Regions from separate parts of the Providencia sp. PROV208 genome, predicted to be linked through region 1. Evidence: predicted binding sites of a transcription regulator. Region 1 holds the regulator's gene; each other region holds the start of a gene.

Evidence for each region. The regulator LexA, encoded in region 1, represses DNA repair genes until DNA is damaged. The targets are predictions, from matches to a motif close to TNCTGTATGTACATACAGNA.
Region 2: umuD (translesion error-prone DNA polymerase V autoproteolytic subunit) is a predicted target of LexA. The motif match lies at 6,136-6,155, and genes of this name have one in related genera.
Region 3: uvrA (excinuclease ABC subunit UvrA) is a predicted target of LexA. The motif match lies at 2,966-2,985, and genes of this name have one in related genera.

What each region holds. Positions count from the first base shown of each region.
Region 1 is NZ_JAMPNS010000017.1:23,505-36,106, reverse strand. Features, by position in the region: gene PR766_RS13835 (fimbrial protein) at 1-304, opposite strand, end outside; gene PR766_RS13830 (fimbrial protein) at 304-798, opposite strand; gene PR766_RS13825 (fimbrial protein) at 810-1,301, opposite strand; gene PR766_RS13820 (fimbria/pilus periplasmic chaperone) at 1,313-2,050, opposite strand; gene PR766_RS13815 (fimbria/pilus outer membrane usher protein) at 2,085-4,574, opposite strand; gene PR766_RS13810 (fimbrial protein) at 4,668-5,246, opposite strand; gene zur (zinc uptake transcriptional repressor Zur) at 6,203-6,721, shown strand; gene lexA (transcriptional repressor LexA) at 6,947-7,564, opposite strand; gene PR766_RS13795 (diacylglycerol kinase) at 7,703-8,077, opposite strand; gene plsB (glycerol-3-phosphate 1-O-acyltransferase PlsB) at 8,202-10,706, shown strand; gene ubiA (4-hydroxybenzoate octaprenyltransferase) at 10,783-11,637, opposite strand; gene ubiC (chorismate lyase) at 11,712-12,215, opposite strand; gene pgi (glucose-6-phosphate isomerase) at 12,506-12,602, opposite strand, start outside.
Region 2 is NZ_JAMPNS010000016.1:3,725-12,214, forward strand. Features, by position in the region: gene PR766_RS12480 (ORF6N domain-containing protein) at 1-716, opposite strand, end outside; gene PR766_RS18455 (BRO-N domain-containing protein) at 780-1,595, opposite strand; gene PR766_RS18460 (Arc family DNA-binding protein) at 1,585-1,716, opposite strand; gene PR766_RS12490 (Arc family DNA-binding protein) at 1,883-2,281, shown strand; gene PR766_RS12495 (DUF4041 domain-containing protein) at 2,396-3,925, opposite strand; gene PR766_RS12500 (hypothetical protein) at 4,113-4,550, opposite strand; gene PR766_RS12505 (hypothetical protein) at 4,564-5,520, opposite strand; gene umuD (translesion error-prone DNA polymerase V autoproteolytic subunit) at 5,707-6,120, opposite strand; gene PR766_RS12515 (colicin E1 family microcin immunity protein) at 6,435-6,767, shown strand; gene PR766_RS12520 (colicin-like pore-forming protein) at 6,782-8,490, opposite strand, start outside.
Region 3 is NZ_JAMPNS010000017.1:146,437-159,038, reverse strand. Features, by position in the region: gene ilvN (acetolactate synthase small subunit) at 1-63, opposite strand, end outside; gene ilvB (acetolactate synthase large subunit) at 66-1,763, opposite strand; gene ivbL (ilvB operon leader peptide IvbL) at 1,868-1,957, opposite strand; gene PR766_RS14315 (single-stranded DNA-binding protein) at 2,221-2,739, opposite strand; gene uvrA (excinuclease ABC subunit UvrA) at 3,088-5,922, shown strand; gene PR766_RS14305 (amino acid aminotransferase) at 5,989-7,182, opposite strand; gene alr (alanine racemase) at 7,247-8,329, opposite strand; gene dnaB (replicative DNA helicase) at 8,650-10,059, opposite strand; gene PR766_RS14290 (quinone oxidoreductase) at 10,272-11,255, shown strand; gene PR766_RS14285 (hypothetical protein) at 11,320-11,493, opposite strand; gene dusA (tRNA dihydrouridine(20/20a) synthase DusA) at 11,591-12,602, opposite strand, start outside.

The sequences.
Region 1 (12,602 bases):
GTAAGTTTTCAGTTCCTGAAAATTTCACTTTCATTTTTTGTGCAATCGTCAGATCACAATCAGACAGTACTAACGTGAATTGCTCATTGGGAAATTGAAATCCAGGCTCGTAGATGTCCAAAAGTCGGATATCCCCATAGTCGACTTCAACCTTTGAATTTTCAGGTAAGACTACGCAAGGAGAATTCACTAACGTCCCTTTAATTTTCATATTATTCTGTGCAGCCTGCACAGGATACGTTCCCATCGCAACAAGGTTTCCCAGTAAGACAAATAAAATTCCAAAACGTATTTTTTTATTCATTATTGGTACTCCACAAGCAAGGTTCCGTTTGCAATAAAGTCACCTGTTTTGAGTTCCTTATTGCCATCTCGGACCAATACCGCCCAAAGTACACCAGGGTTACTTGGGTTGATTAAATATTTTTTACCTAAATCTAATGTTTGATCGCCCAGCTGAAACTTAACAGCAAGGTTAGGAATTCCTGCATTTAATCCATTGATATCAAATGTACTTTTGGCGCCATTCAACATTAAATACATGGCCCAGTTATTCTTATTTTCTTCACATTGAATTTGGTAATTTACTTGCCTTTTTTGAGCATTACCTTGAATAGACTTAATGGAGACGTTACCAAAATCCACTTCAATATCTTTGCCGTTATCAATATGGCACGGTGGAGGGGTAACTAAATTACCTTTAATCAGAATGTCTGTTTCATTGTCTTTCGCCACTGAAGAGAAAGGGAAGATGATAAACAGTAAAAACATCCCAATGAGCTTATAAATGTCCCGCATGTTTATCACCCTTATTGATATTCGACTTTGAGTGTTGCGTTGGCGGTAAAGGCTTTCGCTGGGAGATCTGCACCACTTTTCTTCACTAATACCGCAAATAATTTAGTGGGTGATGCAAAATTAACCGTGCGCTTACTTTTTAATGGGAAATCACTGGTATCCGCTTTAAAAAGTACTCCAAGATTATCAACACTCGTTTTAAGCGCCCGTTGGTCAAACACCGCGGGCACGCCGTCAATATACATATTCAATTTTGGCTGAACACCGTCTTTGCAAGTAATCGTGTAGTCCATTGGCTGCTTATACACTTCACCTTCAACACGCGTAGTCATGACATCGCCAAAATCGACTTCTATGGCTTGTCCATTATTAATCTGGCAGGGCTTGGATAAGACGACACCTTTAATTTCCACATACAGGTAACCTGAGAATCCAAAGGTACCTGACGTATAAAGAATCGATGATATCAATAATACCTTGGCTAAATTTTTAATAGACATCATAGCGGCAGACCTTATTTTCTAGGTACGACAGAACACTCAACCGCGCTGCAGTTAAATTTCAAGTCAATCGTACCGCCAAAATCGTTGAGATAAACTAAGGTTGGTGATGCCCCGATATCTCCTGTGTTTTTGCCTAAACCAGCTTCACCACGCGGTGGAACCATAATTGGCTCAAAATTACTAACGTCCGTATTGCCTTTTTTCAATTGAGTTATGGATAAGAAATAAGGGCTTGGATTTTTAACGATATATCCACTACCCTGCTTGACCAGTTTGATATCATTTTCCTGAGGAATTGAATCCATTCTTTCTTTAGTTGCAATTACAGCAGGACGATAGAACAATTTAATTTTTGTCTGTAATGCAATTTGTAATACGTTGGCTTTTTCGCTACGAGGTGGAATTTCTCTCACGTTCAGGTAATAAACACTTTCCTGATCTTTAGGTAATTTAGCGATAGCCGGAACCGATTGAATTTTGATTTGGCTTTTTGTATCCGCTTCAAGTCGCTGCACTGGCGGAGTCACAATAAACGGTGAATTGACTTTTTCATCTTTATCGTTTTCTATCCATGCTTGTGCCAAATATGGGCTGGTTTTATGTTCATTACTTAAACCTACGCTCACCGACTTATCGCCCTCGTTATAAATGACACGAGTTCTATCAATTGCAATTGCCGCATAGGCTGACTGAGCGAGTAATGAGGCACTTAACACTGCTACCGCATTACGTTTATTTAATAAATTCATATTTTCACCGTTGACGTTAAAAATTTATTTATAATTATTTACATGGTAATAAAACATTATGTTCCATGTTGTTATCTAATTTTTCAGGCAATTGAATATGACATGAAGCATCATCACCCCATACCACATCAAGAGACTCTGATGGATTAACACCCGCTAAATAAACAAAACCTTTATCAGAAATAATTCCCACTTCTATTTTTTTCGCATTTTTGACTGAAGCCCCAAACGGTGGGTAGTCCCCATCAGCTAAGCTGATAATTCCCATTACTTTTTGCCCCGTAATGACATTAAACTTACGATATCCAATCGCACCTTCAGTCAACGTTGCATATTGTGTCGATTGCAATGCTTCGGCATTATCTGGCACATTTTTCAGATCGATATTTAAGTTATTACGGTTATAGTCCATCACACTCGTGATCACCGCTTTACCGTAGCGGTTAGTCCCGACGGGTGTAACACCATTTAAGATGGGTACATCCGCGACACCATTAGTATCGACTAATATTCTTGATCCGCCTTTAATTGAATTATTACGGTGTAATGCCCCGCCTTCGCCTGTCATGGTCATTCCGCCTTTTAACTGCATCGAGACGGTTGTTTGATTATCTTGAATATAAGTTCCGCTGAGGTTTAATTGGCTTCTATCACCATCATAACTATAGGTACCAGCTGTCGTTAACTTGTCTTTATCCCAGTTACCCGCAGAAACCGAGTAAGAAGAGCGATTATCAATTCGACTATAGTAGTTAACGTTATTGGTATTATTACCCCCTGCATACGAGCCGGAATAGCTAATACTTGATTCATTTTTATCCAATGGGATCATCAGATTTAAATAAATACCGTCATCATCGCTATCGCGTGATTTCGTTTTATATGCCGTCACACTCAGACTGACATTTTTAATTTTGCCAATATCAAAATAGTTCGATAGCGTAAAGTTGTACTGGTTTGTAGACGCTCTATTCCAATAAGTTTGGTGTGAATAGTTCAAATACATATTCGCGTTGTAATCAGGGAATGCGGTACCAAAAATAATGGTATAAAGCTCTTTACCGCTATCGACCTTATCCCCTCTATAACGACGGTCAACAAATTGACTCATCGACATATAGTTTCTTTCAGAGAATCGATAACCCGCGAAGGTAATCTGACTATTAATTTCGTCGAATTGTTTTGAATACGTCAGGTTATAGGAATTCCCCGTCAACGTTTCATTGTCATCCAATCGACCCATTTGCGCGTGTGAAATATTGATGTTTCCAGATAACACACCAAATGGCGCAAAGTCACGTCCCAAACCAAATGCGACGTTTTGATATTCGGATGATGCCAACAAACCGCCATAAACAGTGGTGTTATTCGTCGCACCCCAAGACAGCGACCCCATACTGAATGCAGGGCCTTGAGTGTTATGGTCATCTTTCGTTGGTTTACCCATCACAAATTGGTAAATCAACTGTCCCGGACGAGTTAACGTACCCAGTCGAGAAGTTTCAACACGGTAATTTGTTGTCGTGCCATCTTGTTCTTGGATAGACACGTCCAGTGTACCGCCACCGAATGAGTTCACATCTTGAATACGGAATGGACCAGGACTGACTTCTGTTTGATAAATAATACGACCATCCTGTTTAACTATGACTGTCGCATTCGTTTTTGCAACACCAGAAATTTCAGGAGCATAGCCTTGTAAACGAGGTGGTAGCATAGCTTCATTGGTTTCGAGAGTTGCACCAATAAAACGAATACTATCAAACAGATTTGATGTTAAATATTGTTCACCTAATGTCAGGCGAGCACTCATCGAGCGAATGGCTCTATACGCATATAACTGGTTCCAAGACCATGATTTACTGCCTTTATTCAGCTCACCATTTTGTGTTTGCCAGTCAGCACGCAAACGCCATGCTCCGATGTTTGCCCCCATAGTCCCCGTGGCCGTCAGACCTGATTTCGTTCCTTTATCGCCGGTTTGTTTATTAACAACGCGTCCTGTCGCGTTATAGTCAATAAATGCGCCCATAATCCCGTCATCCCAACGTGATGGTGGGTCCCAATCAGGGTCTGAATACTCCATGTAGGCCTGAGGAATATTGAACTCTACAACGTTCTTCGCCAAATCCCCTTGAATTGTCATATCGGGAACAGAACGAATATCCAAACATTTTCCATCATCTAGCCATTTGACTTGGCTATCCCATTCCTTTTTTAATCCCAATAGCGCATAAATTTCAGGGGTAACACATGCCAATGAAATTTTATCGTCGTAATTAGGATTAAAAAATGTGATAGGTTGTTCCATAGAAACCTTAGCGCGGTTGACTTCAATCGCTAAAGAGTAGTCTCCAGGTGGGACATAATTGGCGTGAGAAAATTTACTGAAATCGACGTTTTCTTTACCGTCAGAATCAATGAAGTCGGTGTTAAAATCAACGGCTTCTTCAGAGAGTGCAACCATTGGCGTTAACATTAAAAGCATTAATTTTGTAATTAGATTTAGTTTCATGCTTTTCATTAACTGCGCACCTATAAAAACAAAGACAATGAAAATAGTTTGAAAAATATGGCGTATGACTACGCCATATTTATTCTCTATAGAAACTTACTGTTATTGGTAAACAATTTTGAAGTTAGCGACAGTGTCAAAACGACCTGTTGTTGCTTTCTTAGTTGGGTCTTCGTTACCTTTAACGTATGCAGCGAAGTGCAGAGTAGTTTCTGAACCGTCACCATTGTTTAACGCATAACCGTCACCAGTACCTGGGAATGCTTTACCAAATTCAACAACTTTGTCAGCACCGTTAGTGATTACGATACCTGCGTTTTGAACTTTACCGCCTAAGCCCAGTAAGTCACCAGTGAAGCCTTGGAAACCGTTTACTGTTGAACCAGTAAAGGTGATTTTTGCGTTTTTATAAGTTTCAGTTGAGCAGTTTTTCAGAACGATATCGAACGTTTTGCTATCTGAACGGAATTGGTTTGAAGTCAGTTCGTGCAATGCGATTTCGCCGAATTCAACTAATTGCTTCAGGTTGTCAGCGTCGATTGAACATGGAACATCATTGATGAAACCAGTAAAACGAATTTCACCTTGTGAACTTTCTACTGGGTCAGCAGCTAAAGCAGCACCAGAAACGCCAACACCTAAACCTAAAGCTAGAGTTAATGCTAATTTATTCAGTTTCATAAAAGTTTTCCTTTGAATGAGTAGGAACTGCTATTTCTCTTTCCTGTTTCTACGATGCAGAATTAAGTTTCTTTACTTAAGTAGTGCGCCCTTGAAGATTCCTCTAGCTTTCCTACTTGATGAATTTCATTCAGGTTAGAGATTTTTTTATATAAACAAGATCCATCTCATCTATGTGATTTAAAAAACAGAAATCATTGAGCCAACATTCTCACTTCCAAATTAATTATTGATTCATTCATTAATTAATTAAAATTGATATAGAACACTAAATGAATTCTGATGACTACCTTGTGATATTTTCTGATGTCAATTCTACATATGTGATATATGTTGTCAAAAAACACCCAAATAGAGAGTTAGCTTGGTTTTTTATATCGAAAAACCGACATAAACAAGCTTTAAACATTAAATGAGTAAGCAAACTTGAAGAAATAATAAATTACTTAGAAAGATTTATATGAAGACTTCATTTTGTATTTATAAAAATTTCAAAATATTGCAAAAACCTTATAATTATAAAAATCTATATTTATATTTATTTACAAACTAATAACCCAATAAAAGGAAAATTTATTAGATTTAACACCCAAGAATAGTCACCTTTACACAAGTAATTGCTATATAAAAAACAGACGGTAAGATAAGTCTTAATTAAAATATGCATCAAGCAGTAACCATAAATTTCAATATTTGTTTTTATTTGGTTAAATAGATCGTCAATTTATTAACCAAAATGTAGCAATTAGAGTTTTATTTAAAATAAAAAAGCTGACCATTTAAATAAGGTATCTGTTATTTATTAACCATACGTTTATTAAAGTTAAAACTCTGTATTAATTGTAGGGAAAATTGTTTATTCCATAAACATCATTTCAAACGCAACAGGAGCCGAAGTTATGATAAACTAAACAGTAATAAACATTTGAAGCGCTATTTAGGTGGGGCCAGACAAGATGACAATAATCAGTGAAGATATGCTGCTTACGACGGCCGAACGTATTTGCCAGTCTCGAGGTGTTCGTTTAACTCCACAAAGAGAAACGGTTTTACGACTAATTGCACAGCAACATGGGGCGATTAGTGCCTACGACCTTCTTGATTTGCTGCGTGAAATAGAACCTCAAGCTAAACCCCCTACTGTTTACCGCGGCTTAGAGTTCCTAATGGAACAAGGGTTTATCCATAAAATTGAATCCACAAACAGTTATGTGGTCTGCCACCATGTGGATAATCCAAGCCATATCTCAGTGATGTTGATTTGTGATAATTGTGGGAATGTGACGGAAAGTGATTGTACAACCATAGAAAAGGCTATTAGTACGCTTGCTGAAGAAAATCATTTTCATCTCAGGCATACCGTTGTAGAAAACCATGGTTTATGTCAAAAATGCGTTGAAATCACCAGTTGCCAAGATCATGAACATTGCGATCATGACCATCAGCCCCCATCTAATCCAAAGAAAAAACCGTAAAAAACCTATCAGCAAAGGTTAATAAGATTAACGTCTCGCGCCATAGCTATAATAGATAACAACCTAATGGCAGAGGCAATAGATAGATAGATAGATAGAGCGAAGTGAATAAGAGTTATATGGCTATATAAAAAGAAAAGCCTATATAAACGGAAGAACAATATAAAGAAAAAACACCCGATAAAAAGAGATATTGAGTCTGCTACCAGACTCAATCACTCATCATCAATGCCAATCGCTATTACGGATAACCCCAACAGCTAACCCTTCAATAGTAAAATTCTGTTCGCGTAAATCAACAACGATTGGCGCAAACTCAGGGTTTTCAGCAATCAATTCAACGCGATTGCCTTGTTGTTTAAAGCGCTTAACGGTGACTTCATCCTCGATACGAGCCACAACTATTTGTCCATTATGGACATTCTGAGTTTTATGCACCGCGAGTAAATCACCATCCATGATGCCGATATCCTTCATCGACATACCATTCACACGCAATAAAAAATCCGCATGAGGTTTAAATAACTCTGGGTCAACTTGGTAGTGACTTTCAATATGTTCTTGTGCAAGCAATGGTTCGCCGGCGGCGACACGCCCAATCAGAGGAAGCCCTAAATCTTCGGTTTCTTCTTCTAACAACAGACGAATGCCTCTGGAAGCTCCAGAAACAATTTCAATAACCCCTTTACGAGCTAAGGCTTTTAAATGTTCTTCTGCCGCATTAGGCGAACGAAATCCCAAACTTGCTGCTATTTCAGCGCGTGTTGGTGGCATGCCCGTCTGCGAAATGTGGTCACGCACCAGATCGTAAACTTGCTGCTGTCGAGCTGTCAGTGCTTTCATCCCGTTCCCCTGTTTGTTTATACAGTCAAACTGTGAGTATATACAGGTAAATGGGGATTGGGAACTGTTAAATTAGCCAAAATCTGTAATTTATTGCTGAATTCTTTGCTTTTTCTCTCTTTTGTTATTTTTAGACTATTAAAGTGCGAAATAACGTTCCCAGAGAACGGTAGCCCAAATAAATAACGCCAATCCAATGGTGACAAAGACCGCAGCGGAGCCAATATCTTTTGCTCGGCCCGATAATTCATGATATTCCGTGCCAACACGGTCAACAACGGCTTCAATAGCGCTGTTTATTAACTCGACGATCGCGACTAAAACCACTGAACCTATCAGTAAAATTCTATCAATTTGGCTAATGTCCAAGTAAAAAGCTATAATTATCGCAATGATAGCAGCAACCGCTTCCTGCCTAAATGCGGCTTCATTCACCCATGCTGCCTTTAAACCCTTAAGGGAGTACCCAGCTGCTTTGATAACTCGCGTGAGTCCCTTAGTTTGACTTGCCATATTTTTTCCTTAATTTTTAAACAATAATCAACTTTTGCAGTCAAAGTGAATTATCGATAACAGATCTAAACACTGCTTTCTGATATGATTGCGCAGCATTACTAACAAGAGGCTATAATCGTTTATGTCACTATGGCGTAAAATATATTACAACACGTTGAATTTACCACTGAAATTATTGGTAAAAAGTAAACTAATTCCAACGGACCCGATAACAGAGTTGCAGCTTGATCCAAACAAGCCAACGCTGTACGTTTTGCCATATCACTCAAAGTCCGACCTTCTCACGCTTCGCCAACAATGCTTAGCGATTGGTTTACCTGATCCTCTCGTGGATAACGACATCAATGGCACCCAGCTCCCTGCCTATGTGTTCATTGATGATGGTCCGCGTGTATTCCGTTACTACTCTCCAGATCCACGTAAAGAGTCAGTAAAAATATTCCATGCGTATCTTGATTTGCATAAAAATAATCCAAATCTAGATATTCAAATGCTGCCAGCATCGGTCATGTTCGGGCGAGCGCCTGGACGCGAAGGCCATAAGCCTGCACCCCTGAAATTACTAAACGGTGTGCAAAAATTCTTCGCCGTCCTTTGGTTAGGGCGCGATAGCTTTGTGCGTTTTTCACCCAGTATTTCACTGGGTCAAATGGCGCAAGAGCATGGTACCGACACGATTATTGCCAATAAACTCGCTCGTGTGGCGCGTATTCATTACTCTCGCCAACGTTTGGCGGCTGTCGGTCCAAAACTGCCTGCACGTTATGAGCTTTTTAATAAATTGCTTTCTTCTAAAGCGATTGAAAAAGCCGTCGAAGATGAAGCTCGCAGCAAAAAAATTCCATTACAAAAAGCCCAGCAAAATGCCGTGGCGATGATGGAAGAGATCGCCGCTAACTTCTCATATGAAGCAGTACGACTCACTGACCGAGTTTTAGGTTGGACATGGAACCGCTTGTATCAAGGGATTAACGTTCAGCATGCTGAACGTGTTCGTCAATTGGCTCAAGATGGTCATGAAATTGTCTATGTGCCGTCCCATCGTAGCCACATGGACTACTTGCTGCTTTCATATGTTCTCTATCATCAAGGGCTGGTACCACCGCACATTGCAGCTGGTATTAACCTCAATTTCTGGCCAGCAGGTCCCATTTTCCGCCGTTTAGGGGCATTCTTTATTCGTCGTACGTTTAAAGGCAATAAACTCTATTCTACCGTATTCCGCGAATACCTCAGTGAGCTCTTTGCTCGCGGCTATTCGATTGAGTACTTTGTGGAAGGTGGACGCTCACGTACAGGTCGCTTGCTGGAACCTAAAACCGGTACCTTGTCGATGACCTTGCAGGCCATGTTACGTGGAGACTCTCGCCCTATCACTATCGTCCCTATCTATATTGGATACGAGCATGTGATGGAAGTGGGAACTTACGCGAAAGAATTACGTGGCGCGGAAAAAGAGAAAGAAGGCTTCTTCTCGATGGTACGTGGTTTACGTAAGTTACGTAATTTAGGTCAGGGCTATGTGAATTTTGGTCAGCCAATTTCGCTCACCCAATACTTAAATAATCGCGTACCTAATTGGCGTGAATCCATTGACCCTATTGAGCCTCAGCGCCCAACTTGGTTGAACCCAACGGTCAGTAGTCTGGCTGATAACATTATGGTGAATATCAATAATGCGGCAGCCGCTAACGCGATTAACTTATGTTCAACAGCACTGTTAGCGTCGCGTCAACGTTCACTGACCCGCGAACAACTGATTGAGCAAATCGAATGCTATCTGCAACTACTGCGTAATGTACCTTATACCGCAGATGCAACGACGCCGAACAAAACGGCAGAAGAGCTTCTCGAACACGCATTGCAGATGAATAAGTTTGAAGTCGAAAAAGATAGCATGGGGGATATCATTATCCTGCCTCGCGAAAATGCCGTCTTAATGACTTACTACCGTAACAATATCCATCATTTACTGGTTCTGCCATCATTGATAGCCAGCATGGTGCTACACCATGAACGTATTAGTCGTGAAGAAATCCACCAGCAAGTTGGTCTGATTTACCCATTCCTGAAAGCTGAACTCTTTATGCGTTATGACACTAACGCACTCGTCAGCACTGTGGATACATTGATTGATGAGCTGAACAGCCAAAAGTTGATCTGCCTGAAAGACGATAATATGGTGGTATTAAATCCTCGCCGTATTCGTCCTTTACAGCTGCTGGCAGCAGGTGTTCGTGAAACACTGCAACGTTATGCCATCACGCTATCATTACTCAATGCAAGCCCAGAAGTCAGCCGCAATACATTGGAAAAAGAAAGCCGCATGCTCGCGCAGCGTCTGTCCGTTCTACACGGTATTAATGCCCCTGAATTCTTTGATAAGGCCGTGTTCTCGACATTGGTCGATACACTCAAAGATGAAGGGTACATCGATAATAACGAGAACGATATTTTCTCTACCAATGCGAAAAAACTGTATGCAGTGCTTGCCCGCTTAATGTCACCGGAAATCCGTTTGACCATTGAAAGCGTGAGCCAAACTGAAGAGCTTTCAGCACCGAAACCGGCACCAATAAGCACACCGGAAACGACCGAATCAAGCTCAGAAGTACCGAAAGAGTAATCTCACAAGTCAGCGAGACGCACCAACAAAAAAGGGTAATGCATTTGCATTACCCTTTTTTTATCCATTTCACTGATTAGAAATAGCTGACAACCATACCGAAAAACAGAATTAAACCGACATAGTTATTATTCATAAACGCTTTAAAGCACGGCGCTCGTTCCCGGTTCACCATCAATTGCTGCTGATAAACAAACAGCGCAGCGGCTAGCACTAACGAACCATAATAAACCATGCCTAAGTTAGCCAATGAGCCAATCACCACCAGCAAGCCAACCATGACAATTTGTAGTAAACCAATAATCAGCTTGTCATATTGACCGAACAAAATCGCCGTCGATTTCACGCCAATTTTTAAATCATCGTTGCGGTCAACCATCGCATACTGGGTGTCATAAATCACTGACCAGATAATATTCACTAAAAACAGTAACCAACAAACTAATGGTAAGGACTCACTAACGGCTGAGAATCCCATCGGGATTGACCAGCCAAATGCAGCCCCCAATACGACTTGAGGTAAATGGCTCACGCGTTTTACAAACGGGTAGATCCACGCTAGCGCTAAGCCTGCGACCGATAACCAGATAGTCATGGTATTCAAACTCAATACCAATAAGAAAGAGAGCCCCACCAGCGCAGCAAATAGGATTTTTGCTTCTTTTTCCGTGACATCACCGCTAGGCAGTGGTCGGTGTTTGGTTCTTTCTACGTGCCCATCGAAATTACGATCAGCAAAATCATTGATAACACAGCCTGCGGCACGCATTAAAAATACACCTGCCGTAAAGACAATCAGGATATGCAAACTTGGCGAGCCTTGGGCCGCAATCCACAGCGCCCAATAGGTTGGCCACAGCAATAAGAGTGAACCAATAGGTCTATCAATACGCATTAAACGGCTGTATGCATGCCATTTACTTAGCGCCATACTTCCCTCCACGTTGTCGTGCTCCTTTATGCTTCTATTTTACCCATAAACGTCATTTGAATTATGTTAGATAGTTATCTATATGCAGGTGATTCAGGTAAAAATATTTCGGTTAATAATAATGGTTTTTGGGACAGTCTAAGTAAGGAACGGCGAACCCAGCGGTCAGCACTGGTGCCCATTTCAATATAATCTCGGGTTAGGTGTTCATGACTAAAGAGATAGCGCCCTAATGGGACTCGCCCAAGCTCGACTAATTTTTTGTCATTATCGGTGAGCGTCTCTTCTGGGATCAGCGTTCTGCCAATCAACCAAGGGATATTATCCCCATACATAATCACTTCCCGTAGCCAATAACGCTCACTAATTGGTAAGCATTTTTGTTCGTCGGTGGTGAGCATATCCAGTGAGATATAGCGTTCTAAATAAGGTATCACCGTCACTTTCTGACAATGCTGCTCAAACCGTTTGGTCATCGACCTTTGCTCTTGCAACCAACCTAATACATTTTCAGGAACACTCTCTTCGCCTTCTACGAACCAGCTTATAGGATGAGAGGTAAAAATCGTTTCATGCATTCAATCAAATTCCACCATAGAAATTATGGTTATCCCCTGATTGCTACTCTAGCGTGTTAAAGCCACAACCAGCATCGTTCATCTAAATTATTGGGCGATAGAATAGCACGTTGTGATAGTGCAAGGTTAAAGATAGATAACAATTTATATAAAAAGTCACTAATTCAACACAAATTGTGAAAATTTTGTAAAAAATATTTGATTTATAATGAGTTAGCTCAGATACCATATTTTATTAGGATACTAATAGCCTGCCAATTACAGGCTATTAGTCGCTTAAAAAAACGTCATTAACGCCAGTTTTTATAGCAATTAATCAAGCCATTCGTTGAGCTGTCATGGCTGGCAACAGCCTGACTATTTTCCAACTCTGGTAGAATTCGGCTC
Region 2 (8,490 bases), on a different contig from region 1:
GACCCGTATCTGTCGTCATGCACTTCCATTGGTATGACGTTATTTTCTAAACACCATTTACGCAATGGATGCCATTTAAACTTTTTGTCTAGCTTCTTCTCTACAGATAAAACAGTGGCATGTTTTTTACTTTCGCCAATCTTAGCCGCTAAAGCGTTCTTTTCACGCACTGCCTTTGATGCGGTAGCCATTGCCGTTGCTTCACGTTTTTTGCCAATCCATGCTTTTGTTTCTACTGCATGGTCACGCTCAGCCGCAATTACCGCTTTCTCTTTCTCTGATTGGAGAAGGCTTTCCAATGCCTCAATATAGTTAACAGGCAAGCCAGAATTTTTACGTGATGTAAAATAGGTTTCTTCCAGTAATTCGAAATAATCCCACGCTTGATCTGTCTCTAACATTTTAGCGTGGCGTGATGCTCCGCGCTCAGTCCATAATGTCAACTTTGGTGTGCGCTTATCAACTAACCCTCTTAAAGATGGTAAGTCCTTTAGCTCTTTTAATTCATCGCCTTGTACAAGGAAATAATGTTTCCCTTCAATAAAACGACTGTCATTTCTAATGAAGTTATTTTGAATGTTCTTAATTTCAGCACCATAACCAATAGCCAGTGATTCAGTAGTAATCACCTTCTGTTGACGGTAGTAAACCTCCGGCACCTGAAAATAGTTCGACGTGACAACTGAATTATTATTTGCTAATCTAATTTGACTCATGAAACTTTTCCTTCTGGTTTAGTTTGGGATTAGCCAATAGTTGCAGCTATTGGCTTTTCTGTTTTAATGGCATCCAATACGCCTCTTTTTATATCCACCATATGGTAGCCCTTTTCCTTCTCCTTCATAACTAAAGTTCAAACCTCCCGTTTTTTCAGCCCATTTGAAATTATCGTTTAATCTTTGTATCATTTTTCTAGATTGATTAAACATATCCTCCATCTCTACTGTTGTTTCTGCAACATCATGCAGCGCATAAATACGGGCTTTCACTCCAGAAACATCAAACCCGTCTTTTTGCAATTGCTCAATAAGTTCTAACTCTGGTGCTGGATTTCTCTCATCAACTAAGCGTCTAGCGTTTAGCACTACATTTCCATATGAGCGGTCATGTACATCTGCCGACTCCATAGGATAGTGATAATTAAACATTGGTGAGTTATTACTTAACTCAACCTCGCGATCTAAAATATCTAACACCCATTTACGGAACTTTTTGGCTTCACTCCCTGTTGCAAACATAGCAATCAAATGGGCGCCGCGAAGTGAATAAACTCTAACCAATTTGTTACGTAAGCTATTGTTTATTCCGTTGACACTCAAACTGAGGGTCATTGTCATTGAGTCAGTAAACTCATCTGCGTTACGTGCATAAATTTGGCTAATAGCATCTGTCTTTTTGTATTTCAGAACCTTTGCAATTTCAGTTGATGTTAACCATACCTGACCATCGTCAATGATTGGGCTGAATGTGAAGTTCTGGAAAGTTAAGTCTGTTTTGGTTACAATATTCATGTCACTTATTCCTGTCGCAAGGGTATTTGACGTTAAGGCCTCATTCGATTCGTTCGGATGGGGTCTTTTCTCTTTATTGAGCATTTTTCCTTTGCCCCTCTACTCTATTTTTCCTATCCGTTAATATTTTTACTATCTCTGCGTTTAATGATCTGGCATTGCTACCAGCCTCCAACTCATACCACTCTCTTACTTCGTCAGGCATTCTTAGCGGGTATGGAGATATTCTGCCATTTCTTTGATTCACATGGACTCCTATTTTATCACTGCGTATCACTAACCCTGCATAGATAGTGATCCATATGGATTCACTTGTCAAGAAAGTATTAGCGCATTAGACTTATAAATATGAATCATTAGGAGTCACAAAGATGGCACGAATAGCACCATACCCTTTACGGATGCCGCCAGAAATGAGGGAAAGGCTTGAGAAGCAAGCTGAAGGTAATCATAGAAGCTTACAACAGGAAATTATTTACCAGTTAGATACTATGCATCATATAAATGCAGTCCTAGCTAGCACCGCAATTAAAGGTGATAGTTATTATCAAGTTATGGAACTTTTAAAAGAATACAAAAGTGCCTCCAAATTAAAATTGGATATTGAAACTTTAAAAGCTAAATTAGCATTACTTGGCAATGACGTAACAACGCCCGACTCTGATAAGTTCATAGAAATTGAAACTCAAGCAAATATCATTAAAGAGTCGGTAGATAAGATACTAAAACAGATTCCCTTCAGAGTATCGGGGATTTCGAAAAAAAAATAACCACCCAGCCCAAGGACGGGCTAGATTCCCACCGAGCGGGAGTGCAAATTGAAGCAAACAAAAAAAACTGCCGAGGCAGGTTGGATATATTAATAAATTATTCAAAGTAAATACCTAAACCATCAATGGATACTCATCCTCAATCTTCTCAGCTAACCTATCATCTCTGTCATTCTTTTTATTCACTATTGATAATAGACTTTGTGTTTCTCTATATTCTTTTGCAATGGCGAACTCATCAAAACTAGCATCAAACCCTAACTCTCTGACTTTCTTCTCTATTGATGATAACGGAACATTAAAGAATTCTTTTCTATTGTTCACCATGTTAACGCGATGATTTATAAACTCCTGGTGTAAGCTGGTTTCCAATGCTGGCGCATCATCAGAGTATATTAACGCATGTATATCGAATTTAAATGGAACTGAAGCCGATCCTAACTCATTTACCCTTTCTTCAGGTTCCAATCTACGAGTTAAGCCAATTTTATAGATATTCTCACCGAAAGCACCAATATTAGATATAACATAAACGTGCCCACTCCTAGTAAGTTGAGCTTGTGATTTTGCTCTTTCTGATAACGCTTGAGCTTCAGCTAACTTACTTTCTAATTCTGCTATTTTAGACTCGATCCTTTCTTTTTCTTCAGCGTTAGCTTTTTCGAGTTCTTTTCTCGCTTTTTCCATTGCCTTTTGGAAATCTTTTTCTGCTTTCTGTTCTTCTTTTATAGCTTTTTCATATTCGCGCTGAGCCTTTTCCTCTTCTCTCTGAAGCTCTCTCTCCTCACGTAAGATATCTTTTTCATCTTGAATTTTTTGTTCTTTTTCATGAGTTAACAGAATTTCTTCAAGTCTGAGAGCAAGGTATTCACCAGTGATTCTAATTCCAACTGTTTGCCCAAATTTGTTTAATGACTCAAATGCATTTTCAACGCGCTTAATTAATTGCTCAACATTGCCAGCCCTAACCTTTGCCAACGCTGCATCACATTCACTATTGAAAGCCCTAACTAGCAATTTTACATATTGCTTTGTCATTCTCTTACCTTCAGACTCACTTCCATTAACAGTCCAGCCAGAAGGCGTGTAGCATGCATCATTACTTCTAATTAATCCTTTTTGTTGTTCTTTATTTCTTAATATTGCTTCTTGATAAGCTATAGAGTCATGGTAATCAAAACGAGGCTTATAGATTCCAAAGTCAAGCATTTCAGCACTATCATTAACCAAAGCTAGCTTTTCGGTTAGTGCAATCAATTGCTTACGCTTTTCATTGTAGTTTTCCTTCAAAATCACTAGTTCTTGTTTTTGGTTATCAATTTCTACTTGTGATTTATACTCCCTACTTTCTATTTCGTTAATTTTTTCTTTGACCTCCTCATCAATAGCTCTTCTTTTTTCTGCCACCTCAGCATTAATCTCATCTCTAGCTATCAGTTCATCAGCTTCAATTTTTTCTAGCCTTTCTTTTTCTTCTTTTAAGGCAGCATCTAAAATCTTCCTAGCCTCTTCCTCGGCATCATCTATTGGCTTAAAACGCAATAATTTTAATTCATAATTTTTCTTTTCTTTGTGTTTAAGTGCAATAACAATAATAAGCACAATAAACAAAAGCACTGCAATACCTATTGGTACTAAATTCATTAGCGCATCCTCTATAATTAGTTAGCTACATTTAACCATTTGTTTTAGGGAAGGCGTTACTGATCTTATTTACAGCAAGGAGGAATATAACAACTCGAAGGGTTCATGTGTTCTAAATTGTGACCCGCTACAACCCACCAGCTGGTGGAGAGTAAAATTAGAGCAATAAAAAACCCACCGGAGTGGGTTACATATGAGGGAATATCCAGCTAAGTTTTCTCCAGCATAGCATGAAGGTCACTATTGATATCAATATATAATAAAGGCCTACAAGCAGAAATATTACATCAGAAAATACTATATTATTGTTAGGCAGAAACATTGAAATCAGAGTAAATAGACATGCAGTTATAAGGGTTATCCCAGTGCTCAGCAGTCCATTTACTAGTGCTTTGAACGCATTGTTTTTTTTCAGCGCATCTACTATACCGTTTGGATTATTTGAACTGCTCAAGATAGATATAGCTGCAAGAACAAATCCAAACAATATGCCAGATATTGTTGAAACAACTCCAGCTACAGATACCATGGCGTTATGATCCATGGCAATCATGTAATCTTTGCTAAAAAATACAAGTATCACCACCGCAATAGATTTTAAAATAAAAACCACTGGTGCGTTCATACTCCCCTCACATTCATTGGTCTGTATTTACTTCATATTGAGATAAATATTGTAGATTATCAATCTTTGCTTGAATTAATGCCAGCTTCACATCTTCATCCTTTGGGTACCCATCATTCTGAATATAAACGTTTTTAGTATGCCTTAAAAACTGGTCCAAAAGGCTAGTTTTCCTATTGCTACCCTTCCTGATTACATCTGCACGCTGCACTATGGCTTTGTTTTTACCACCTTTAAATTTTTCAAGCATTTCTTTTATACTTTGCTTGACATCTTCAGATAGATATTCATAACCTTTACTTGTCGTTGTTGACTTGCCTCTAAGAATTAGATCCAAATGTGATGTCCCTGAGCCCGCTAACATATCAGCTATCTGCGATGATAAATTATGCTCCAAATCATAATCTGTTTTATTAAAGTCTCTAGGCGCAGCAATTGTTACTTCACATGTTTTTAGTATAGTACCAGTTTCAAATAGCTCTCTAATACTCTCTTTTTTCCATATAGCTGAAAAGCTCACGTGAGACTCTCTACCTAGTGATGTGAACAATGCATAAGATAGATCATTTGTTTTTGGACCTAAATGATTCTCTGAAAGTAGCAATAGGTCTGTCTTGTAGTAGTATAGAAAGTATGAACGCTCTGCTAAACTTTGTGATGGAGTTAATGGAATTTTTTCCTCAGAGAATGTTTCATTATCAGATATATAAGCCAAGTGAGCACTATTTCTATGTGTGGTCATAAATCCATAAAAAAAGCCAGCTTCAGTATCCTTTTCTAGGAATGTTATTTTTAACTTTCTATCTTGACTGCCTATTATCTTAAAATTAATAAGAGTTGATGTGCAATCATTGTACAATGAGTTAAACGCTAATCCAGTTAGAGATGCATTTTTGTTTTTTGTTACATCGCTACTGGTATAAAAACCAATCCTTAATTTTTTAACCCGCTTTGCTAATGGCTTACTCATAATGGTCAATACCGATTCAGATTTAGATGCTGTTTTTACACCGAGTAATATTTACGGTGCTCGTTAACAAATATCTAGATATAATATCAATATTACTTATGCATCGTTATCTGGTAATTTGATCAGGGATTAACACATAATCACACGAAACTCATCGAAATTTGTCGCGTAAGCAGGCGGCAACACTCACACAGCTTTGTGAATAATGTAGGTTACGACTCCAAATATCTGAAGGTCTTGCATATCACCTATCAAAATCGGTGAATATTCAGGGTTCATCGGCATTAGCATAGGTGGATGAGACTTTAGTCTCTTTACTGTGAATTCACCATCAACGCTAGCTATCACAATATCCCCATCCTTTGCCGCCAGTGCACTATCGACAATAACAACGTCACCATCGTTAATGTTTGCATCAATCATCGAGTTACCTTCCACGCGCAGCATATACGTACTATCAGGATGCTTAATCAGCGTACTGTTGAGGTTTATTCTCTCTTCCATATAGTCAGCCGCAGGTGATGGAAACCCGGCGGGTACACGGTCTAGGAATAACGGGATATTGATAATTGACTCGGAATCGATAAGTTCTAGCTTCATGACGCACCAAAATACAACTGTTTTTATATACAGTATATTCCATGCTTTTTAGTTGTAAAGATCATTTTCACTCACCAAAACACGGTATACATACACAATGATACCCTACATCCTATTATTCGCTTTAGCTTGTGTAATTCGGCGATTTCTACTTTCTAATTAATCATCAACGGCAAAATCTTTTCCCTCTTAGAGGTAAAATTATATTTTTTAGCAAAATTTTCATAGCGTTATACTTATGAAATATAAACTAGCCAATCAAACATTAAATGATTATATTTATCATTTAGACTAATAACCTTAGAGATGAAATAATGTGCAAAGAGTACTATCTAAAAAATATAGGCTGGGGTGTGTTTGGTTGCATACTTTTTTTATGGTTATGCAGGGGTGAACCAACTCAGAGTTACATTCTAATTTCTGTTTTTCTAATTGCTAGTGCGCTGTTTTACCCATTTTCAAAAAAAGCAATTGAGTTAGTTGCTTTAACATTTACAGGTAAAAACTTTTGGAATACTGGCATTTTTGCAAATACCGCGCTAAAAAGTGGTATTTATGCCATCTATTATATGTTTTGTTTTATTTTTTCTATTCCAATAGGATTAATATTCATCATTTTTTCACTCTCAAAAAAAAGCCGCATATAGCGGCTCAATTTAAACTAAATACCCAGAGTTTTATTTATATTCTCTACAAATTGTTCATCCACTAAAGCGCCCACTGCAGCCATAATCAACGCAAATCCAATGATACCTACAGGCCCTCCCAATACAATACTAAACGCAAATGCTGTTGCAGCTCCAGCCATACTACCTGCAATCAATGTTTCTGCTTTCACAAAAAATGGTCGCCAATTATCAGTTTTAATAGCCTTGACTAGCTCATTCCCTAAATCGGCATAATCCATAACTTTCCCAGCCTTGAAAAAGACTTTACTCATTTTGTTAAGACGTTCTGCAGCGAGCTTTGTGTCTCGTGCTTCTAAGGCCTTAGCTATAACTTCTCTGTCTTTTACTCCATATTTTTTACCTAGAGAGTTTTTATACTTCTCAAAAGCTTTCAGCGCATCCTCTGCATTCCTGATCCTTTTCCCTTTCGAACTTGCAGCTAAATTTTCAGCGAGTATTTCAGCTTTTAGACCTAACTGTTCGGTCACTTCTTTGTAAAAATCTAATGTTGCTTTGATACCTGTTTTTAATTGGTCATATTCTGCTTCTTGTTTTTTTCTTTCGTTATTTTTCAATTCATCTACATATTGACTTTTCGGATAACCATAATAAACATAGATGGGATTCATATTACTACCATCAGGGAATACTATAATTGCATCGTTCACCTGATATTCATAAGGAAGCCGAATATCTTCTAACTGCAATTTATTGTTTAGCTGGATTTTTTCTGGTAATACAAGGTTTTTTGCTTTTATCGTTTTATCTTTAATAAGATGAGAAAACCCCATATCATTTGGATTTTGTAGGAAAACCCTACCAACACTAATTTTTTCATCGGCTAGTTCATAATGAAAAACTGTAGACTCCTTGACGTATGTTGCTTTTATAATAGGGATATTCTTACTAACCGCAACTCCGTCAGCATTAATTAAGTATGCTGTGCTTTTATTTCCATTTACATCCTTAATCAAAGCAACTCGATTGTTTACTTCTATCGTCACACCCTTATCTGCTAATTTAGATAATTTAATACCATCATAATTCCCTTCAAGAAAAGGCTCTGCAGGCAATGTATTTAGCATATCTAATTCAGATACTTCAAATGCATTTGGTTTGATACCAATAAACTCACAAAGCTTAATACCTTTAAGGTAATATTCATTATTTTTTGTAATTAAATCATCCTTAATTTTATTAAGAATTCCCAATGAATCTCTCAAGTTATTTTCTATCTCACTCTCAACTTTATTTGTAATGCCAAATGATAAACCTCCTGGCATATTCACAAATGCAGTATCTCTAACATAGTAACCTTTTTCTTTAGAAACTTGACTCTTTGTTCCATTCAAATACTCATTCGTAAAGCTATCTATCAATTTTCTTGTATTATCTGGTAGAGGATATTTCTTACTCATTTCCCGTAAGGAATATGATTTTCTAAATGCAGTCTCCGCAATTTCTTTTACATTTTTTTCAATTTCGTCTTTAGAAATATTTTTTTTTGCATAAGCAACTTCTTTTTTAAATTTAACTACTGTAGCTCGTCCATTTTTGTCCACCTCAATATCATAAACGTGCCCCTCATAATTAGCCTCATACGTACCCTCACCCAGTGACGTATTCTTAGGGGAGATAACTTTTCCTGAGCCATTATATGGTTTAACTGGTCTTGGTCGAGTTTCATCAACGTAACCATCCC
Region 3 (12,602 bases), 120 kb from region 1:
CATGACGCCCGGATGGTTGCGAACAATTAATTCTAAGGCGATTGGATGATGTTCAAATACCATAATTACGCTCCGATCATATCAATATTAGCGGCACCAGGAGGAACCATTGGATATACCTTCTGATTCACATCAATCAAGGCATGAATTAAGCACGGTCCTTTAGTGTTCATAATCGCTTCCAGCGCCATTTCAGGATCGGCCTCATTATTCAAATCACACGTTTGGAAACCAAACCCAGAAGCAATCTTAATAAAATCCGTCTGATAAGGATAAGCTGCAGCAAATATCCGATTTTCAAAAAACAGATCTTGCTGCTGATACACCATTCCCAATGCTTGGTTATTCATTAAAATAATTTTAATGTTTAACTGATGCTCGGCAGCAGTGGCTAATTCCTGAATATTCATCATCAAGCTACCATCGCCAGAAAAACACACGATAGTTTTATCTGGGTGAGCTAAGGCAGCACCAATGGCGGCTGGTAATCCAAAGCCCATCGTACCCAAACCACCTGACGTCAACCATTGGCGAGGGCGCGATAATGGGTAAACTTGTGCAGCCCACATCTGATGCTGCCCCACATCTGTTGTTACAATCGCCTCTTCACCCGCAGCTCTTGCCGTCGCTAAGACTAAACCATAGTGATCTAACGGATCATCCGCATTCGCTAAATTCAGCGGATAATGAGTTTTCAGATCATTAACTTGCTGCACCCATTCTTGGCGATCATTACGCTCAACTAATGGCAGCAGTAATTCTAAGATTTGCCCTGCATCCGCATGAATCGCAATATCAGGACGCTTAATTTTACTGATTTCAGCTTTATCGATATCCACATGAATAATTTTGGCATTTGGACAAAACTTTTCTGCTTTACCAATAGCACGATCGTCAAAACGTGCACCAATAACAATCAGCAAATCAGACTCTTCCATTACCATATTAGTACTACGCGCCGCATGCATACCCAACATACCCAAATACAGCGGATGGCGCATTGGAATGGTTCCTAATGCCATCAACGTCATCGTGGTTGGTAACGAGGCTTTTTCTGCAAATGCGATAGCCGTCGCAGTCGAGTCTGAGCTAATCACCCCACCACCAAAATAAAGCACTGGTCGCTTAGCTCGGTTGATCATCTCCGCCGCTTGGATCACTTTCTCCATATCGAAGCTTGGTGTTTTATCCTTCGGTAAAACCTCTGGCAAGGTCTCTAATTCAATGGTTGCTGTTTGAACATCTTTCGGAATATCAATCCAAACAGGTCCCGGACGCCCTGATTCAGCGATGCGAAAGGCTTCACAGATAACCCGAGGCAACTCTTCGATACTCCGCACCAAATAATTATGCTTAGTAATCGGAATTGAAATACCGTAAGTGTCCACTTCCTGAAATGCATCAGTACCAATCATAGAGGAAGGCACCTGCGCAGTGATGCAAACCAATGGAATAGAGTCCAGTTTGGCATCCGCAATGGCAGTGACTAAGTTCGTAGCACCGGGACCACTTGAAGAAATACAGACCGCGGCTTTACCTGTGCTACGTGCGATTCCTTGCGCAATGAAGCCAGCGCCTTGCTCATGGCGCGCCAGTATGTGACGAATTTTTTTGCTCTGTCCCAGTGCATCGTAGAATGGCAATGCCGCCCCGCCCGGAATTCCAGAAACAAGAGTAATTCCATGTTCTTCCAACAAATGGACGATTAATTCTGCGCCTGTAAAACAGGTTTTTTGTGGTGATGTTGTGCCCGACTCGCTCATAATTTTTTATTCCTTCACTAGCCTGCGGATCCGAGTTTTAGGTCATAAAAAAACCCCGCTCGGTTTGCGCCGGCGGGGTTTCTAAATCGCGTGATTTGTTCCCGTTACGGCGCTAAGCCCACGACCACCACCACACGCACGACTACCGCGGCTAGTGGCGCGGTAAGTAGTAGGTTTGAACGGTTAGCAGTCATTTTCACGGGGTTTTCCTGTAATTTAATTCTGTCTAGTTAAAGTCTGTCTGATTTTTCGTTATTGTGTTTGCTGCATTTAAGAAACCATAAAATCCTAACCTTCACAACCCTTTTTTTCGTTTTTCTTGGTTGCGGATTTCAAATGAGAGACGCATCACAAAATATTGTTGTGTTGTAATAACTTGAATTAAGTTTTCCATAAAAAAATAAAGCCCTTAAATTTAAGGGCTTTATTTAATGACTTGAATTTTCTAATAGAAAAATTAGAACGGGATATCGTCATCAAAATCCATTGGTGGTTCATTCGATTGTGGTGCTGGTGAACGCGCTGGTGCTGCGCCGCCGCCACTGAACTGTTGCGCTGCTTGTGGCTGTTGTGGTTGACCCCAACTGCCTTGTCCGCCGCTTTGACCTTGTGATGGTGCATCACCACCGCGACCACCCAACATTTGCATTGAACCGCCGATATTCACCACAACTTCGGTGCTGTAACGATCTTGACCACTTTGGTCTTGCCATTTACGCGTTTGCAGTGAACCTTCAATATAAACTTGTGAACCTTTTTTCAGATATTCGCCGGCAACTTCCGCTAATTTGCCGAAAATAACAACACGGTGCCATTCTGTTTTTTCACGCATTTCACCGGTTTGCTTGTCACGCCAACTTTCAGAAGTTGCCAGAGTCAGGTTAGCGACAGCTCCGCCGTTAGGCATATAACGGATTTCTGGATCTTGTCCTAAGTTACCGATAAGAATTACTTTATTTACGCCTCTGCTGGCCATTTGTTACTCCTGATGCATTGAATTTTTAATCTCTGGACTGACCGTGAAGTTTAACACGACCTATCTGTATTGCACCATAAATTGAGATTGCTTGATGAGAAGTTGCGAAGCACTTTCCAAATTTAAGTGAAATCTGCATTACTGGTTTTTAGTATAGACGCTAATTATTCACACTACAGATAAGTTGTCATCTTCACCCTCTGGAATGAAATATAAAGAGCACATATACTGTATATCCATTCAGCAAATTTTGTGCAATACTAACTTGTTCGTTAATACTTGCTCTTTCGTTTATTCGTACTGCCAAGTTTATTTTTGTTCACTATCAATTCATTCGGGAAGTGGTAAATGGAGAATATCGAAGTCCGCGGCGCTCGCACGCATAACCTAAAAAACATCAATCTCATCATCCCCCGAGACAAGCTGATAGTTATTACGGGGCTATCTGGCTCAGGGAAGTCATCCCTTGCCTTTGATACCCTCTATGCCGAAGGTCAGCGTCGTTATGTTGAGTCTCTATCCGCTTATGCTCGTCAGTTCTTATCCTTAATGGAAAAGCCAGATGTCGACCATATTGAAGGGCTATCCCCCGCTATCTCCATTGAACAAAAATCGACTTCTCATAACCCGCGTTCAACTGTCGGGACAATTACTGAAATTCATGATTATCTGCGTTTACTGTTTGCCCGCGTTGGTGAACCTCGCTGCCCTGATCATAATATTCCGCTAGCCGCGCAAACTGTCAGCCAAATGGTGGATAACGTTCTCGCACAACCCACTGACAGTAGAATGATGCTGCTTGCCCCTGTGGTAAAAGAGCGTAAAGGTGAGCATGTTAAGTTACTCGATAACTTGGCGAGTCAAGGCTATATCCGCGCCCGTATTGATGGTGAAGTTTGTGACTTATCCGATCCACCAAAGCTTGAATTACAGAAAAAACATACCATTGAAGTAGTCGTTGACCGCTTCAAAGTGCGTGAGGATATTGCTCAGCGACTTGCTGAATCCTTTGAAACTGCACTAGAACTTTCGGGTGGTACTGCAGTTGTCGCCGATATGGACGACCCGAAAGCCGAAGAACTCGTGTTCTCCGCCAATTTTGCATGCTCGGTGTGTGGCTATAGCATGATGGAGTTAGAGCCACGCCTGTTCTCTTTCAATAATCCAGCCGGGGCTTGCCCAAGTTGTGACGGTTTAGGGGTTCAGCAGTTCTTTGACCCTGAGCGTGTGCTTCAAAATACAGAAATCTCTCTCGCGGGCGGTGCAATTCGCGGTTGGGATCGTCGTAATTTCTATTATTTTCAAATGCTCATGTCATTAGGTGAGCACTACAAATTTGATGTTGAAGCGCCTTATGAGTCACTCAGTCCAGCCATTCAAAAAGTGATTTTATATGGCTCAGGCAAAGAGAGCATTGAGTTTAAATACCGTAACGATCGTGGCGATATCACTGTACGTCACCATCCATTCGAAGGCGTTCTTAACAATATGGAGCGCCGCTATAAAGAAACAGAATCTACTGCGGTGCGCGAGGAATTGGCTAAATACATTAGCAATCGCCCTTGTGTAACTTGTGGCGGAACCCGCCTACGTAAAGAAGCCCGTTTTGTGTTTGTAGAAAATACAACACTGCCAGAAATTGCTGACTACAGCATTGGTCATGCGATGGAATTTTTCCAAAACTTAAAACTCAGCGGGCAGCGAGCTCAAATCGCTGAAAAAGTACTGAAAGAAATCAGCGATCGTCTAAGGTTCTTAGTTAACGTGGGTCTGAATTATTTAACGCTTTCCCGTTCCGCAGAGACGTTATCCGGTGGCGAAGCTCAGCGTATTCGTTTGGCTAGCCAAATTGGTGCGGGTCTGGTTGGTGTCATGTATGTGTTAGATGAACCGTCAATCGGATTACATCAACGGGATAATGACCGCTTACTCGAAACGCTGGTTCACCTGCGTAATCTCGGCAATACCGTGATTGTAGTTGAGCATGACGAAGATGCGATTCGTGCCGCTGACCATGTGATTGATATTGGACCCGGTGCGGGGGTTCATGGTGGGCAAATCGTAGCACAAGGTACACTGGACGATATTGTTTCTAATCCAGAATCTCTAACAGGTAAATTCTTGAGTGGAGAACGCCGAATTGAGATCCCACAAGCTCGCGTTCCTTTTAATAAAGATAAAGTGCTCACCGTCGTTGGCGCAACGGGTAACAACCTGAAGAATGTCACCTTAACGATTCCCGTTGGCTTATTTACGTGTATTACAGGGGTTTCAGGCTCAGGAAAGTCAACGCTGATTAATGATACGTTATTTCCAATTGCGCAGCGCCAATTGAATGGTGCAACGGTGATTAACCCTGCACCTTATGCTCATGTCGAAGGTTTAGAGCATTTCGATAAAGTTATCGACATCGACCAGAGCCCTATTGGACGAACGCCTCGTTCAAACCCTGCAACTTACACAGGGATATTTACGCCGATCCGCGAGCTATTCGCTGGCGTACCAGAATCACGTACTCGTGGCTATAACCCAGGGCGTTTTAGCTTTAACGTGAAAGGTGGGCGCTGTGAGGCTTGCCAAGGCGATGGCGTGATTAAAGTTGAAATGCATTTCTTGCCGGATGTGTATGTGCCGTGTGACCAATGTAAAGGCAAACGCTATAACCGCGAAACCTTAGAAATTAAATATAAAGGTAAAAGTATCCATGAAGTGCTGGATATGACCATCGAAGAGTCTCGTGAGTTCTTTGATGCTGTTCCTGCTCTGGCTCGTAAGCTACAAACACTGATGGATGTTGGCTTGTCATATATTCGTTTAGGTCAATCCGCCACCACATTATCAGGCGGTGAAGCTCAACGCGTGAAATTAGCTCGCGAGTTATCTAAACGAGGAACAGGGCAAACCATCTATATCTTGGATGAACCAACCACAGGACTGCATTTTGCCGATATTCAACAGCTGTTAGTCGTCCTGCATCAGTTACGAGACCAAGGTAATACCATCGTGGTTATCGAGCATAACTTAGATGTCATCAAAACGGCAGACTGGATTGTTGATTTAGGACCGGAAGGTGGTAGTGGAGGCGGTGAGATTTTAATTTCTGGAACCCCAGAGGAAGTTGCTGAATGTGAAAAATCCCATACAGCACGCTTTTTAAAACCTATCCTAGCTCGTGGATACTAAATAAGTCTGAATACAAAAAGGGGAACACACTGTTCCCCTTTTTAATGCTTAAATAACAATTTGTTATTAGCTCACAGCCGCAAATGCTTCCACAATGCGTTTCACATTATGGCGATTCACACCAGCCATACACACACGACCAGTTCCAACCAAGTAAACCGCAAATTCGTCTTTCAAGCGATCAACTTGCTGTTGAGAGAACCCCGTGTAACTAAACATACCGCGCTGTTTTAATAAATGGTCGAAGTTTTTGTTTGGCAGAGCTTTTTTCAGCTCATCCACGAGTACAGTTCGCATCTCAAGAATACGCAGACGCATCTCTTCGACTTCTTCCAACCATTTCGCTTTTTGCTGGCTATCAGTGAGTACCGCAGCCACAATCTTTGCACCATTAGACGGTGGGCTTGAATACAGGCGACGAACACCCGCTTTCAGCTGACCTAACACACGGTCACGCTCATCTTTATCCTTACAGATAACGGATAAACCGCCCGCACGTTCTCCATAGATACCAAAGATTTTGGAGAATGAGTTGCTTACAAAGACAGGTAAGCCCGCTTTAACCATTGCGCGAATGGCGTAAGCATCTTCATTGATCCCTTCAGCAAAACCTTGATACGCGATGTCTAAGAATGGAATCAATTTGTGTTCAAGTGCCACTTTTGTCACTTCATCCCATTGAGCTGGTGTTAAATCGGAGCCCGTTGGGTTATGGCAGCATGGGTGCATTAAGATAATGCTGTTTTCTGGTAACTTTTTGAAAGTTTCCAGCATTTCATCAAACTTAACCCCTTTGGTCTTTTCATCAAAGTAAGGGTAGTAATGAACTTTTGTACCTGCACCAGAAAAAATAGAAGCGTGGTTTTCCCATGTCGGGTTACTGCACCAAACTTCAGAATTTGGGAAATAATGGTGTAAAAAATCTGCGCCAATTTTCAGGGCACCGGAGCCACCGATGGTTTGTACGGTTGCAATACGCTCTTGTGCAATCAGTGGGCAATCTGCACCAAATACCAATTTTTGTAATTCAGTACGGTAATCTTTCAAACCTTCCATTGGCAGATATAACGATGCACTTGCTGGAAGTTTGCTCAGAGCAGCTTTCGCTGTGCCGACGGTTTCCAGCTCAGGGGTTTTCCCTTCTGCATCATAATAAAGACCAATACTCAGGTTAATTTTGCCTTCACGAGTATCTTTATTAAATTCATCCATCAGCGATAAGATTGGATCGCCCGGATAAGCATCAACATGTTGGTACACAGGATATCTCCCACTTGTAGGTTTTCTTTATTGCTTTTGTCTAGTGAAAATAACCCTTTAAAACCTATTCGTCTACATATTCCATTGCGACTCTAGAGGTTAATTTCGTTAGAAGTTCATAGTTAATAATGCCTGTTTGTGTGGCAATTTCTTCTACTGGCAGAGCATTTCCCCAGAGAATGACATCATCCCCCACTTTATCGGTGGCATCTGGACCTAAATCCACGACGGTCATGTCCATGGAAATTCGCCCAATAATTGGCACTTTTCGTCCATTTACAAGCACTGGTGTCCCCGATGGTACGTTACGTGGATAACCATCTCCGTAGCCAATTGCGACCACGCCAAGGCGGGTATTACGTTCACTGCACCATGTTTCACCATAACCAACACACTGCCCTGCCGAGTGTTCTCTGACTGCAATCAAAGTGGACTTTAGCGTCATCACTGGCAATAAACCGAAGCTAGCTGCACTTTTGCCTTCTTGCGGGGAGGCGCCATACATCATGATACCCGGACGAACCCAGTCATAATGAGCCTCAGGCCATAACAGAATCCCTGCGGAAGCAGCGATAGATTTCTCACCGGGCTTGTCAGAAACAAACTGTTGGAAACATTCGATTTGTTTCTGAGTTGTGGGAAGCTCAGGCGCATCAGCCTGACAGAAATGACTAACAATATTGATAGGTAAGTCAACGTTGCTACAGCTTTGTAGACGCTGGTAAAAACTCTCTGCATGTTGAGGAAGAATACCAAGGCGGTGCATACCAGTATCGAGTTTCATCCAGACTTTAATTTTTTTAGCGAGCTGTGCACTTTCCAGCATTTCCAGTTGTTCAACGCAGTGGATCACCGTATCGATGTTATATTCCACCATCAACTGCAAATCAGATTGCTCAAAGAAACCCTCTAATAAAACAATCGGTTTTGTCACGCCTTGATGTCTAAGAAGCAAAGCTTCATTTAAACGTGCAACACCAAATCCGTCGACGCTCCCTTGAATTTCTGTGCCAACCCCAATTAATCCATGACCATAAGCGTTTGCTTTAACAACTGCAATCAGACGGCTATTCGGCGCCAATTCTCTAACCCGTTGCAAGTTGTGTCGCAGAGCGCGGCGGTTTATTAATGCTGTTGCCGCTTTCATTTCTTCCTCTTAATTATTCATTTTAAAATTTAACTTATTTAATCTTTAATCTTCTATACGTATAAGCTCTAAATAGTTTGAACTGTAGCAAGGCGGTAAACGAACCTATCCCTAGGAGCATACACAAGTATGTGACTAGGGTTGCTGAGAGCAACCAACACAGCTACAGCTCAAAATATGACGAGCTTACCAACCTCTAAATAATTCGCACTGTGGCTAGGCGGCAAGACAAGCTAAGCCTGGGGAACATACATAAGTATGTGACTCAGGTTAGCGAACGCAACCAACAACGCCACAGAGTGAAGTATGACGAGGTTAGGTTATTCGTCGTCGTAGGCCGGTCCCGCATAATTATCAAACCGCGACCACTGCCCATTAAACGTCAATCTTACCGTCCCGATAGGACCATTACGCTGTTTACCTAAAATAATTTCAGCAACCCCTTTGAGGTCGCTGTTGTCATGATAGACCTCGTCACGATAGATAAACATAATTAAGTCAGCATCTTGCTCGATGGAGCCGGATTCACGTAAGTCGGAGTTCACTGGGCGTTTATCCGCACGTTGCTCCAAACTACGGTTTAGCTGAGAAAGCGCGACAACAGGTACATTCAATTCTTTAGCTAATGCTTTGAGAGAGCGAGAAATTTCTGCAATTTCTAACGTTCGGTTATCCGACAAAGCAGGCACACGCATTAACTGTAGGTAATCGATCATGATCAGACTTAATCCACCATGTTCACGGTAGATTCGCCGTGCGCGAGAACGTACTTCCGTTGGTGTGAGTCCCGAAGAGTCATCGATATACATATTACGTTTTTCCATCAATATGCCCATGGTGCTCGAGATGCGTGCCCAATCTTCATCATCAAGCTGCCCTGTACGAATACGAGTTTGGTCGACACGGGAAAGTGACGCTAACATACGCATCATGATCTGGTTACCTGGCATCTCTAAGCTGAAGATAAGAACTGGCTTTTCTTCGGTCATTGCCGCATTTTCACACAAGTTCATCGCAAATGTGGTTTTACCCATTGATGGACGTGCAGCAACAATAATTAAGTCAGAACCTTGTAACCCCGCGGTTTTCTTGTCTAAATCTTGGTAACCAGTAGAAACCCCGGTCACCCCGTCGTGAGGTTGCTGATAGAGCTGTTCGATTTTTTCAACCGTTTCCGACAAGATTGCTTCAATCCCTTTTGGACCTTCATCTTTATTCGCTCGCGATTCCGCAATTTGGAAAACTTTGGACTCTGCGAAATCTAATAAATCTTCACTACTACGCCCTTGAGGATCATACCCCGCGTCCGCGATGTCATTAGCGACAGAAATCATATCGCGTACAATTGCACGTTCACGGACGATATCCGCATAAGCATTGATGTTCGCCGCACTTGGGGTGTTTTTTGATAATTCGGCTAAGTATGCAAAGCCCCCCACACTGTCCAATTCACCCTGTTGCTCAAGGGATTCTGACAATGTGATCAAGTCAATCGGCTTGCCCTGCTCCAGCAGGATTTGCATTTGCCCGAAGATAGTACGGTGAGGGCGGCTAAAAAAATCGGCTGAAGTGACACGCTCTGATACGGTGTCCCAACGTTCGTTGTCCAACATCAGTCCCCCCAATACAGACTGTTCCGCTTCGATAGAGTGCGGTGGAAGTTTTAATCCTTCCATTTGCTGATCGCGCGGTGGGTTTGTCTTGTAATCTGAGGAGGGTTTTTTAGCCATACTTGAAATATCCACGTCTATAATTAACCAACAGTTAGTATACGCCAATCTGAGGTGTCATGTGGCGTCTTTCTTGTTATCTATACAAGATATTATTACAGCCGCTATCTTAACGCAGCGCACAAACCGATAATTCTTCTTATTAAAGCATCGCGTTATGATGGCGCTATTGATACTGTTAATAAAAACAAACTCACCTATTGGAGATGATCATGGCAAAACGTATTGAATTTTCGCAACATGGTGGTCCTGAAGTTCTCAATTTTGTTGACTATTCCCCGAACGCTCCTGCGGAAAATGAAATTCAAATTGAAAACCGCGCAATTGGCATCAACTTTATTGATACTTACGTTCGTAGTGGGCTATACCCAGTTGCAAGCTTGCCATGTGGGCTTGGCACTGAAGCTGCTGGCATCGTCGTTAAAACTGGCTCTCAAGTAACCGGTTTCAAACCGGGTGACCGCGTCGTTTATGCTCAAGGTCCATTAGGCGCTTATAGCGAAGTGCATAATGTTCCCGAAAGTGCGGTTGCACATCTCCCAGATGGCATCACGTTTGAGCAAGCCGCGGCCTGCTCATTGAAAGGAATGACTGTTTATTACCTGCTAAACCAAACCTACCAAATTCAAAAAGATGAAATTTTCTTATTCCATGCTGCCGCTGGCGGCGTGGGCTTAATCGCCTGCCAATGGGCAAAAGCGTTAGGCGCAAAAATGATTGGTACCGTTGGCTCAGACGAGAAAGCGCAGCGTGCGAAAGCTGCAGGCGCATGGGAGGTGATCAACTACCAAACCGAAAATATTGCTGAGCGTGTGAAAGAAATTACACAGGGTGAAAAAGTCAATGTAGTGTATGACTCCGTAGGTCAGGCAACTTGGCTAGCCTCTTTAGACTCACTGAAACGTCGGGGCTTAATGGTAAGCTTTGGTAATGCCTCAGGTGCCGTGACGGGTGTTAATTTAGGGATCTTAAATCAAAAAGGTTCCCTGTATGTAACCCGCCCATCACTTGGCGGTTATGTCACTAACAGAGAAGAGTTAAACCAAGCAAGTAAAGCTCTGTTTGATATGATTTTAAGTGGCAAACTCAATGTGGATGTTCCTTCATCACAAATTTTTGCGCTGAAAGATGTGCAAAAAGCACACCAAACACTGGAACAACGCAAAACCCAAGGCTCTAGTCTGCTAATTCCTTAATCAATAAAAAAGCGCCAGTCTGCAATAACTGGCGCTTTTAAATGCCTGATAATTTCAATTTTAACTAATAGTGTCCTTTATGAGCCTGCTGATCTTTATAGATTTGCTGGTTCTCTTTAATGGTGTTGTACACTGTTCCCTCATAAGGATCCTGCTTTGGTGGTTCCCGCATTTGTCCACCTGAACTTGAGCACCCAGCAACCAGCAGTAGCAACGAAGCTGTCATTAATCTTTTCATCCGCATCTTCCTATTGATTAAATGAATTTAATCATAACATGCAGATAATATTATTCGGTCAGCATCAATAAAAATCAAAATTCCATTTAAGTAATATTTACTCGCCACGCGTCACAAATGCGAGGGCTTGTTCAACCACAGAGAGATCTGCGCCTTGTTTATGAGCATTTTCACTTAAATGACGACGCCACTGGCGAGCCCCTGGAATACCTTGGAAAATCCCTAACATATGGCGAGTCATGTGCCCTAAATAAGCGCCTTTAGAGAGCTCATTTTCGATATACGGATACATACTGCGCACCGCCGCAACGCTATCAACAATAAGCATATTTTCATCAAACAATTGATTATCTACTGCGGTTAAAATAGACGGATTTTGATACGCTTCGCGCCCAACCATTACACCATCCAAATATTTTAAATGCTCTTTAGCTTCTTCAAGGGTCTTAATTCCGCCATTTATCGCCATCGTTAAATGAGGAAAATCACGCTTTAATTGATATACCCGCGGGTAATCTAATGGTGGAATTTCACGGTTTTCTTTCGGGCTTAAACCTGATAACCACGCTTTACGTGCATGGATAATAAACATCTCACAGTCACCTTTTGTAGAGACTGTATCGATAAATTCACATAAGAATTCGTAACTATCTTGCTCATCAATCCCAATACGCGTTTTCACCGTAACAGGGATAGAAACCACATCACGCATCGCTTTTACACAGTCTGCCACCAGCTGAGCATCCGCCATCAAGCACGCGCCAAAACGACCATTCTGTACGCGATCTGATGGGCAACCGACGTTTAGGTTAATTTCATCGTAACCGCGTTCTTCGGCAAGTTTGGCACATTGAGCGAGTGCGAGGGGGTCACTGCCCCCCAATTGTAAAGAGACAGGATGCTCTTCTTCACTGTAAGCTAGGTAATCACCTTTGCCATAAATAATCGCACCTGTTGTCACCATTTCCGTATACAACAACGTATTTTTCGTTAATAAGCGATGGAAGTAACGGCAATGACGGTCGGTCCAATCGAGCATTGGCGCAACCGAAAAACGGTTAAGGTTTTTGTAACCACCAATTGTTGATGGTGTATTTTGTTCTATCGTT